DNA from 2 places in the Streptomyces sp. NPDC060184 genome. Region 2 is predicted to be linked to the other one. Evidence: predicted binding sites of a transcription regulator. Region 2 holds the regulator's gene; the other holds the start of a gene.
What was found. Region 2 encodes HrcA, which represses chaperone genes, less so after heat shock. Its sites were predicted from a motif close to TTNGCACTCNGNNNNNCNGAGTGCNAA; they were not measured.
Positions count from the first base shown of each region.

Region 1: a site for HrcA is predicted at 2,916-2,942, ahead of groL (chaperonin GroEL). Genes of this name have one in related genera too.

Region 1 is NZ_JBHWYX010000002.1:246,164-251,330, reverse strand. Features, by position in the region: gene ACFWEE_RS02785 (glucosyl-3-phosphoglycerate synthase) at 1-165, opposite strand, end outside; SAM riboswitch class I at 320-447, shown strand; gene thrC (threonine synthase) at 466-1,758, shown strand; gene ACFWEE_RS02775 (MoaD/ThiS family protein) at 1,788-2,066, shown strand; gene ACFWEE_RS02770 (cold-shock protein) at 2,522-2,728, shown strand; gene groL (chaperonin GroEL) at 3,105-4,727, shown strand; partial or broken gene ACFWEE_RS02760 (TipAS antibiotic-recognition domain-containing protein) at 4,931-5,167, opposite strand, start outside.
Region 2 is NZ_JBHWYX010000039.1:14,760-19,926, reverse strand. Features, by position in the region: gene ACFWEE_RS24190 (nitronate monooxygenase) at 1-72, opposite strand, end outside; gene dnaJ (molecular chaperone DnaJ) at 197-1,336, opposite strand; gene hrcA (heat-inducible transcriptional repressor HrcA) at 1,337-2,353, opposite strand; gene ACFWEE_RS24175 (MBL fold metallo-hydrolase) at 2,519-3,253, shown strand; gene ACFWEE_RS24170 (DUF3097 domain-containing protein) at 3,327-4,145, shown strand; gene ACFWEE_RS24165 (hypothetical protein) at 4,282-5,167, shown strand, end outside.

The DNA.
Region 1 (5,167 bases), on a different contig from region 2:
CCGGACGATGTCGCCGACCGTCGCCTCCTCGTTCAGCGCGGGCAGGACGACGCTCACGGAGGAGCCCCGCGGGTTCCGGCTCCTGGCGGCCAGGAGACGGTCCAGGGGGCGGTCGGAGGCTGCCCAGGAACGGCGGTTCAGCCAGCTGTCGACCTCTTCCAGCACGGGCGATACTCCCTGTATGTGATCCATCTCGCGGTTCGGACGACTACCTCAACCGTCGGGTGCTTCGGTTACAGTCTTGAACAACGCTCACTGCCTTCGCATGTCGGGGTCGGAGGGCGGACAAACGCCTGGATCGAACGGTCCAGTGCCATAGCGCTCATCCAGAGGGACTGAGGGAACGGCCCGTTGAAGTCCCGGCAACCCTCCCGCCGGCCGCGAGGCCACGGTGGGGAAGGTGCCAATTCCGTCTTGTGGCGAAATGCGTCGCAAGGAAGATGAGGAGAAAGGGCCTCCGCCATCATGGCTGTTCAGACCGTTGCAGCGCATTCCGGCACGTCCGTGGACCTCGGTCCCGCCGCCGCGCTTTCCTGCCGCGAGTGCGGCGAACGCTTCGAACTCGGTCCCATTTTCGCCTGCGCGTCCTGTTTCGGGCCGCTCGAAGTGGCGTACGACCTGCCGAGCGGCTCCCCGGAAGAGCTGAAGAAGCGCATCGAGGCCGGCCCGGACAACATCTGGCGCTACGCGCCGCTGCTGCCGGTGCCCGCCGACGTCGCCGACAAGCCCAACATGAACCCCGGCTTCACCAAGCTGGTCAAGGCCGACAACCTCGCCCGCGAACTGGGCGTCACCGGCGCCCTGTACGTCAAGGACGACTCCGGCAACCCGACGCACTCCTTCAAGGACCGCGTCGTCGCGATCGCCGTCGAGGCCGCCCGCGCCTTCGGCTTCACCACCCTCTCCTGCTCCTCCACCGGCAACCTCGCCGGCGCGGTCGGTGCCGCCGCCGCGCGGGCCGGCTTCCGCTCCTGCGTGTTCATCCCGCACGACCTGGAAGAGGGCAAGGTCGTCATGGCCGCGGTGTACGGCGGCGAGCTCGTCGGCATCGACGGCAACTACGACGACGTGAACCGCTTCTGCTCCGAGCTCATCGGCGACCCGCTGGGCGAGGGCTGGGGCTTCGTCAACGTCAACCTCCGCCCGTACTACGGCGAGGGCTCGAAGACGCTCGCGTACGAGATCTGCGAGCAGCTCGGCTGGCAGCTCCCGGACCAGCTGGTCATCCCGATCGCGTCCGGCTCCCAGCTCACCAAGATCGACAAGGGGCTGCAGGAGCTGATCAAGCTCGGTCTCGTCGAGGACAAGCCGTACAAGATCTTCGGCGCGCAGGCCGAGGGGTGCTCCCCGGTCTCCACCGCCTTCAAGGCCGGCCACGACGTGGTCCGCCCGCAGAAGCCGAACACGATCGCCAAGTCGCTCGCGATCGGCAACCCGGCCGACGGCCCGTACGTCCTGGACATCGCCCGCCGCACCGGTGGCGCGGTGGAGGACGTCGACGACGAGCAGGTCGTCGACGCGATCAAGCTGCTCGCCCGCACCGAGGGCATCTTCGCCGAGACCGCGGGCGGTGTGACCGTCGGCGTGACGCGGAAGCTGATCGAGTCCGGCCTGCTCGACCCGGCCCTGACCACCGTCGTCCTGAACACCGGCGACGGCCTGAAGACCCTGGACGCCGTCTCTCCGACGACCGGCCTGTCGGCGACCATCCGCCCGAGCCTGGACGCGTTCCGCGACGCGGGCCTCGCGGCCCACTGACCACCCGAGAACCGAGGAAGGCAATCCCCATGAGCGTCAAGGTCCGCATCCCCACCATCCTGCGCACGTACACCGGCGGCCAGGCCGAGGTCTCGGCCGAGGGCACCGTCCTCTCCGAGGTCATCGAGTCCCTGGAGAAGGACCACCCGGGCATCGCCGCGCGTGTCCTGGACGACCAGGGCAAGCTGCGCCGCTTCGTCAACGTGTACGTCAACGACGACGACGTCCGCTTCGAGGGCGGCCTCCAGGCGGCCACGCCGGACGGCGCCGGCGTCTCGATCATTCCCGCCGTCGCGGGCGGCTGCTGACCCGACGGCCGGTCCCGGGTCCCGCCGCGCGGCGGGACCCCGACAGCCGTTCCGCAGCGCACCGTTGCCCCCTTCGCGTACGACGCGGAGGGGGCAATTCCGTAGGGTTGAGCGCGGTACAGTTGGGGAAGCCCCCTTGGCCGTCCGCGCCGGGCGGGTGCGAGATCGCGCCGCCGCGCGACAAGAAGCAGCCAAAGTCCGGAAGCCCTCTGTGCCTTAAGTGGCCTTTGTCTGGCCCGACTTGCCCAAAATTCTCAACAAATCCTCATGTTCGGGCGTTCCGCCGCGACCAGAATTCTCGTCCGATTGACCTGTTGCAGAGGGCAGTTGGGCAGATACATTCGGCCGCGGTCGACGCGTTCCGGCGCACGCACCCTCTCCTGTCGGAGGGTGAGTTCTGACCCGGGTCCGCGAAGTGCGGTCCTGTGCAGGGGCCAGAAATAGGGGAGTTAGGCATGGCTCAGGGCACCGTCAAGTGGTTCAACGCGGAGAAGGGGTACGGCTTCATCGCGGTCGACGGTGGTGCGGATGTTTTCGTCCACTACAGCGCGATCCAGATGGACGGGTACCGCACCCTCGAAGAGGGTCAGCGAGTTGAATTCGAGATCTCGCAGGGCCAGAAGGGGCCGCAGGCGGACATGGTCAAGCTCGCCGTGGGCTGAGATCGGACGCGGTCGGCAACGACACTTCTCACGCACGCAGGGCCCGTCCCCGGCAGGGGTACGGGCCCTGCGTGCGTGCGCGTTCCGCGTGCCGGGAAGGGTCCGCGGAGGCCCGGAGGCCGGCCGGTGAGTGCCTGCGGTTCGCCCCGAGGCGTGCCCGGAGCTTGTCCCCAGGACGAGGAGGACGCTTGCACTCGCAGGGGTCGAGTGCTAATCATTGGCGTTAGCACTCTCCAGGTGAGAGTGACAGAACTTGGACCGGGCCGGTGAGGCCCGCAGGCGCGGCGGGGCAAGGAACCGCCGGGCACGCAGGCCGTCCGTCGCGGGCGCCTCTCGGTCCGGAGCAATCCACCCCTGTCCGGGAGGACCACTTCACATGGCCAAGATCATCGCGTTCGACGAGGAGGCACGGCGCGGTCTCGAGCGCGGGATGAACCAGCTCGCCGACGCCGTCAAGGTCACCCTCGGCCCCAAGGGCCGTAACGTCGTCCTCGAGAAGAAGTGGGGCGCGCCCACGATCACCAACGATGGTGTTTCCATCGCCAAGGAGATCGAGCTCGAGGACCCGTACGAGAAGATCGGTGCGGAGCTGGTCAAGGAGGTCGCCAAGAAGACGGACGACGTCGCCGGCGACGGTACGACCACCGCCACCGTTCTCGCCCAGGCGCTCGTCCGCGAGGGTCTGCGCAACGTCGCCGCCGGTGCCAACCCGATGGCCCTCAAGCGGGGCATCGAGAAGGCCGTCGAGGCCGTCTCCGCCGCTCTGCTGGAGCAGGCCAAGGACGTGGAGACCAAGGAGCAGATCGCTTCGACCGCCTCCATCTCCGCCGCCGACACCGAGATCGGCGCCAAGATCGCCGAGGCGATGGACAAGGTCGGCAAGGAAGGCGTCATCACCGTCGAGGAGTCCCAGACCTTCGGTCTGGAGCTGGAGCTCACCGAGGGTATGCGCTTCGACAAGGGCTACATCTCGGCGTACTTCGCGACCGACATGGAGCGTATGGAGACGTCCTTCGACGACCCGTACATCCTCATCGTCAACTCGAAGATCTCCAACGTGAAGGACCTCCTTCCGCTGCTGGAGAAGGTCATGCAGTCGGGCAAGCCGCTGCTGATCATCGCCGAGGACGTCGAGGGCGAGGCCCTGTCGACCCTGGTCGTCAACAAGATCCGTGGCACCTTCAAGTCCGTCGCCGTCAAGGCCCCGGGCTTCGGTGACCGCCGCAAGGCCATGCTCGGTGACATCGCCATCCTCACCGGTGGCACCGTCATCTCCGAGGAGGTCGGCCTCAAGCTGGAGAACGCGGGTCTCGACCTGCTGGGCTCCGCGCGCAAGGTCGTCATCACCAAGGACGAGACGACGATCGTCGACGGCGCCGGCGAGAGCGACCAGGTTCAGGGTCGCGTCAACCAGATCCGTGCCGAGATCGAGAACTCCGACTCGGACTACGACCGCGAGAAGCTCCAGGAGCGTCTGGCGAAGCTGGCCGGCGGCGTGGCCGTCATCAAGGCCGGTGCCGCCACCGAGGTCGAGCTCAAGGAGCGCAAGCACCGCATCGAGGACGCGGTGCGCAACGCCAAGGCCGCCGTCGAGGAGGGCATCGTCGCCGGTGGTGGCGTGGCTCTGCTCCAGGCGTCCGCCGTCTTCGAGAAGCTCGACCTGACGGGCGACGAGGCCACCGGCGCCAACGCCGTCAAGCTCGCGCTGGAGGCCCCGCTCAAGCAGATCGCCGTCAACGGTGGTCTCGAGGGTGGCGTCGTCGTGGAGAAGGTCCGCAACCTGCCGATCGGCCACGGCCTCAACGCCGCGACCGGCGAGTACGTCGACATGATCGCCGAGGGCATTCTCGACCCGGCGAAGGTCACGCGCTCCGCTCTGCAGAACGCCGCCTCCATCGCCGCGCTCTTCCTCACCACCGAGGCCGTCATCGCCGAGAAGCCCGAGAAGGCCGGCGCGGCTGCCCCGGGTGGCATGCCGGGCGGTGACATGGACTTCTGATCCCCTCCAGGGATCGGTGGTTCCACCCCCGCAGCGTCCAGCTGTGGCTTCGGCCCCCGGGATTCGTTCCCGGGGGCCGAAGTGTTTCCGCGCCCGGCCCGGCTGCCCGGCCGGTCGGGCCGGGCGCCCCTCCCGGGCCGACGGCCGGGCGGGGCCCCTTCCGGGCTGACGGTCGGGCCGGGCGCCCCCCCGAGACGGTCCGGTCAGGCCCGGCGGCCCGAGTGGTACGCCTCGATGGCGTCCCGCTGGTACGCGGCGAGGCCCGGTGCGACGGCCTCGTAGGCCGCGCGCCACTGCGGGTTCTCCACACAGGAGCGCCCGATCGCGAGGTGCTCCTCGGCGGTGACGGGCCGCAGCCCGGTCACCGCCCGGTACTGCGCGTCCACGTGCTCCTGCACGGGCGCCGAGTCGGCGGACAGGCCCGCGGCCAGGAACTCGGC
Region 2 (5,167 bases):
GGGGGTGGAGGGCCCGCCCGCCATCGGCGCCTGCACGATCGGATATCGGCAGAGATCGGTCAGGGAGGACATCCCCGCATCGTGTCATGTCCGGTCCGCCGTGCCGAATCCGCGACCGGCCGGTGGTGCCGCACACGCGCACCGCCCGCCGGGACGGATCCCGGCGGGCGGTGCGGAGTGCAAGGACGTACGGGCCTCAGCGGCCGTTGAAGGCGTCCTTCAGACGGGAGAAGAGCCCCTGCTGTCCGGGCTGGAACTGCCCGGTGGGCCGCTCCTCGCCGCGCAGCTTGGCCAGCTCCCGCAGCAGGCGTTCCTGCTCCGGGTCGAGCTTGTTCGGGGTCAGCACCTCGACGTGCACGATCAGGTCGCCCCGGCCGCCGCCACGCAGATGCGTGATGCCGCGTCCGTGCAGCGGGACCGACTGGCCGGACTGGGTGCCGGGCCTGATGTCGATCTCCTCCATGCCGTCGAGCGTCTCCAGCGGCACCTTGGTGCCGAGCGCGCCCGCGGTCATGGGGATGGTGACCGTGCAGTGCAGGTCGTCGCCGCGCCGCTGGAAGACCGCGTGCGAGACCTCGTGGATCTCGACGTAGAGGTCACCGGCCGGGCCGCCGCCGGGGCCGACCTCGCCCTCGCCGGCCAGCTGGATGCGGGTCCCGTTGTCGACACCCGCGGGGATCTTGACCGTGAGGGTGCGCCGCGAGCGGACGCGGCCGTCGCCGGCGCACTCCGGGCAGGGGGTCGGCACGACGGTGCCGAAGCCCTGGCACTGCGGGCAGGGCCGCGAGGTCATGACCTGGCCGAGGAACGACCGGGTGACCTGGGACACCTCGCCGCGCCCGCGACACATGTCGCAGGTCTGGGCCGAGGTGCCGGGGGCCGCGCCCTCGCCGCTGCACGTGGTGCAGACGACGGCGGTGTCGACCTGGATGTCCTTGGTGGTTCCGAAGGCCGCCTCGGCGAGGTCGATCTCCAGCCGGATCATGGCGTCCTGGCCGCGCCGCGTGCGCGAACGGGGTCCGCGCTGCGAGGCCGTGCCGAAGAAGGCGTCCATGATGTCGGAGAAGTTGCCGAAGCCGCCGGCGCCGAAGCCGCCCGCGCCCCCGCCGCCGCCCGAGGCCGACAGCGGGTCCCCGCCCAGGTCGTAGACCTGCTTCTTCTGGGCGTCGGAGAGCACCTCGTAAGCGGCGTTGATCTCCTTGAACCGCTCCTGGGTCTTCGGGTCGGGGTTGACATCCGGGTGCAGCTCGCGGGCGAGCCGACGGAATGCCTTCTTGATCTCGTCCTGCGACGCGTCGCGCCGTACGCCGAGCACGGCGTAGTAATCGGTGGCCACTTACGACTCCGCCAGGATCTGTCCGACGTAACGTGCCACTGCGCGTACCGCTCCCATCGTTCCGGGGTAGTCCATGCGGGTCGGTCCGACCACGCCGAGTTTGGCGACTGCCTCGTCGCCCGAACCGTAGCCGACCGTGACGACGGACGTGGAGGTGAGGCCCTCGTGGGCGTTCTCGTGCCCGATCCGTACGGTCATGCCCGAGTCCGTGGCCTCACCGAGCAGCTTCAGCAGGACGACCTGCTCCTCCAGCGCTTCCAGCACGGGCCGGATCACCAGGGGGAAGTCGTGCCCGAAGCGGGTGAGGTTGGAGGTGCCGCCGATCATCAGCCGCTCCTCCGTCTCCTCGACCAGGGTTTCGAGGAGGGTGGTCAGGACCGTGGAAACCGTCCCGCGGTCCTCGTTCTCGAAGGATTCCGGCAGGTCCTGCACGAGCTGTGGGACGTCGCTGAAGCGGCGTCCCACGACCCTGCTGTTGAGCCGGGCCCGCAGATCGGCGAGAGGGGTCTCGCCGAACGGCGCGGGGCAGTCGATCATACGCTGTTCGACCCGGCCGGTGTCGGTGATCAGGACCAGCATCAGCCGGGCCGGCGACAGGGCCAGCAGCTCCACGTGACGCACCGTGGAGCGGGTCAGTGAGGGGTACTGGACGATGGCGACCTGCCGGGTCAGCTGCGCGAGCAGCCGTACCGTGCGGGCCACGACGTCGTCGAGGTCGACCGCGCAGTCCAGGAAGTTGTGGATCGCCCGGCGCTCCGGCGACGACAGGGGCTTGACGCCCGCGAGCCGGTCGACGAAGAGGCGGTACCCCTTGTCCGTGGGGATGCGCCCGGCGCTGGTGTGGGGCTGGGCGATGAAGCCCTCGTCCTCCAGCACCGCCATGTCGTTGCGGACGGTGGCCGGGGAGACCCCGAGCCGGTGCCGCTCGGTGAGCGCCTTGGAGCCGACCGGCTCCTCGGTGCCGACGTAGTCCTGGACGATGGCGCGCAGCACTTCAAGTCTGCGTTCGCTGAGCATCGCGCACACCTCCAGCTGTCGGTCGTGGTGGCTTCTGCCTGGCACTCTGTGCGTCTGAGTGCCAGCTTCCCCCCGGCCAGTGTACGGGGGTGGGGAGGGCACCGGGCAAGGGCGACCGGCCGCGGTCCGCGAGACCGCGCAGGTCGATGCGGATAGCGTCTCCTCATGGACCTCTCTTGGGAAGAGCTGGGCTGGGAGCGGTTGGGCCACGGCGTGGGCCGCCGGCGGCTTCCCGGCTGGGACGCGACCGCCGCCCTGGTCGCCGGGGCGGACCGCGCGCTGGTGGTGGACACCGGCGCGAGCGTGCGCGAGGGCGTCGGGCTGCGGATCGAGGCGCAGCGGCTGCTGGGCCGCAGGGTGACCCATGTCGCACTGACCCATCCCCACTTCGACCACGTCTTCGGCACCGCGGCCTTCGCGGGCACGGAGGTGTTCGGTGCGTACGGGGCGGCGGCGCGGATGCGGGGGTCGGTGGACGAGATGCACGCCGACGCGGTGCGCAACGGTCTGCCCGAGCACGACGCGGCGGAGGCGGTGGACGCGCTGGTGCTCCCCGGCCGCGAGGTGTGCCACCGCTGGACGCTCGACCTGGGCGGCGGGCGCGAAGTGGTGCTCGCCAACGTGGGGCCGGGGCACACCGGGCACGATCTGGCGGTCCTGGTGCCCGGGTCGGGGTCCCCGGGGGCGCGCGCGGTGGTGCTCTGCGGAGACCTGATCGAGGAGTCCGGTGAGCCGCAGACGGGCCCGGACTCGGTGCCGCCCCGCTGGCCCGCCGCCCTGGACCGGCTCCTCGCGCTGGGTGGCGAGGACGCGGTGTACGTGCCGGGGCACGGGGCTGCGGTGGACGCGGCGTTCGTGCGGGCGCAGCGGGAGCTGCTGGCGGGGCGCTTCGGCGTGTGACGGCGCGCGGACGGGCGGTGCGCCGGGGCGGGGGCTCCCCCGTGCCGGACGTGGGCCGAATTATCGTCGTGCCATGCGCAGTTACCAGCCGGACCTGACCCCGCCGTGGAAGAGGTCCGCCCCCGTGCCCGAGGTGCCCGCCGATCCGGATCTGGTCGTGGAGGAGGTGTCCACCGGCTTCTGCGGTGCGGTGATCCGCTGCGAGAAGTCCGCCCAGGGTCCGGTGGTGACGCTGGAGGACCGCTTCGGCAAGCACCGGGTGTTCCCGATGGAGCCGCGCGGCTTCCTGCTGGAGGGGCGGGTGGTGACGCTGGTGCGCCCGTCGTCCGGCGGCCCGGTGGTCCCGGCGCGTACGGCCTCCGGGTCGGTGGCGGTGCCGGGTGCGCGGGCGCGGGTGGCGCGGGCCGGGCGGATCTACGTGGAGGGCCGGCACGACGCCGAGCTGGTCGAGCGGGTGTGGGGCGACGACCTGCGGATCGAGGGGGTGGTCGTGGAGTACCTGGAGGGCATCGACGATCTTCCGGCGATCGTGCGGGAGTTCGGTCCGGGGCCGGACGCGCGGCTCGGGGTCCTGGTGGACCATCTCGTACCGGGCTCCAAGGAGTCCCGGATCGCGGCCGAGGTGTCCGATCCGCACCTGCTGGTGGTGGGGCACCCCTTCATCGACGTCTGGGAGGCGGTGAAGCCCGCCTCGGTGGGGATCGCCGGCTGGCCGTCCGTACCGCGCGGGCAGGACTGGAAGACCGGGGTGTGCCGGGCGCTGGGGTGGCCGGAGAACACCGGGGCGGCCTGGCAGCGCATCCTGTCGGGGGTCCGCTCGTACAAGGATCTTGAGCCTCAACTCCTCGGCCGCGTAGAGGAATTGATTGACTTTGTCACGCTTCCGGGGTGACGCCCGAAGCCGCTCGCGCCGCCGCCCCGCAACCGCTGCGCCGGATCGGGTTCCGATCCGGAGAAAGCGCTGCGGTTCGCACTCCTGACCGGTTAATTGGGAGTACGCGATTCGTCTGCGACGGGGGGATACGGGGATGTCGCAAGGGGACTGGCAGGAAAGCGGCGGAAACGAGGCGTCCTCCGCCGTCTTCCACCTCGTGCAGGAACTCGTCGACCGGTACCGGATCAACCGCCCGGTGATGCCGATCATGGTGGTCCAGGCCGACGACGGCGGGGCCCCGCCCGAGATCGACGACCGGGTCCGGGAGATCGCGCACCTGGTGTACCGCGCCAACGAGCCGCGCCGGGTCCCGGTGCGGCTGCTGGAGAGCCGGGGCACCTCCCCGTACGCGTCGGCGCTCGACATGGTGCGCAGGCTGGGTGAGCGCCCCTGGGAGACCCGGGAGCGCAGCCAGTACAAGCCCTTCACCTTTCCCCGGTCGCGGCTGCTGGGCGCCATCGAGCAGGCGACCGCCCAGGTGCTCGCGCAGCCGGGCCCCGCCACCCGGGCCGACCGCGGCGAACGCATCCTGGAGGAGCTGGGCGCGCTGCGCTGGCGGCCCGCCCGGTCCGGGGGCGGCGACTGGTCCCGCTCGCTGCGCGCGTCCGTCCGCCCCGAGACCTTCCTGGGCGCCGTGTTCATCGCGGTGCTGGGCACCCTGCTCGGCGAGATCGGCTGGACCGCCACCCTGCTGCTGACCGCCGCCGCGACGCTGGTCCTGGCGGTGGTCCGGCTGCTGACGACCTCGGCTCCCCCGCTGCTCTGGCTGCGGCGGGCCAGCCGCTGGTTCGCCACCACCTCCTCGCTCGCCGCCTCCAGCACCGGGTACCCCTCCGACGGCTGGTCCTGGCTGTCGCCGCGCGGCTCGTGGCGGGTGATCCGGGCCCGCGCCGCCGCCGTCGCGCTCCGGGTGGCGGAGGCCGAGGAGGGCGACGCCGCCGCCCGCCAGTTCCATCTGGAGCTGCGGGTCCAGGCGCTCC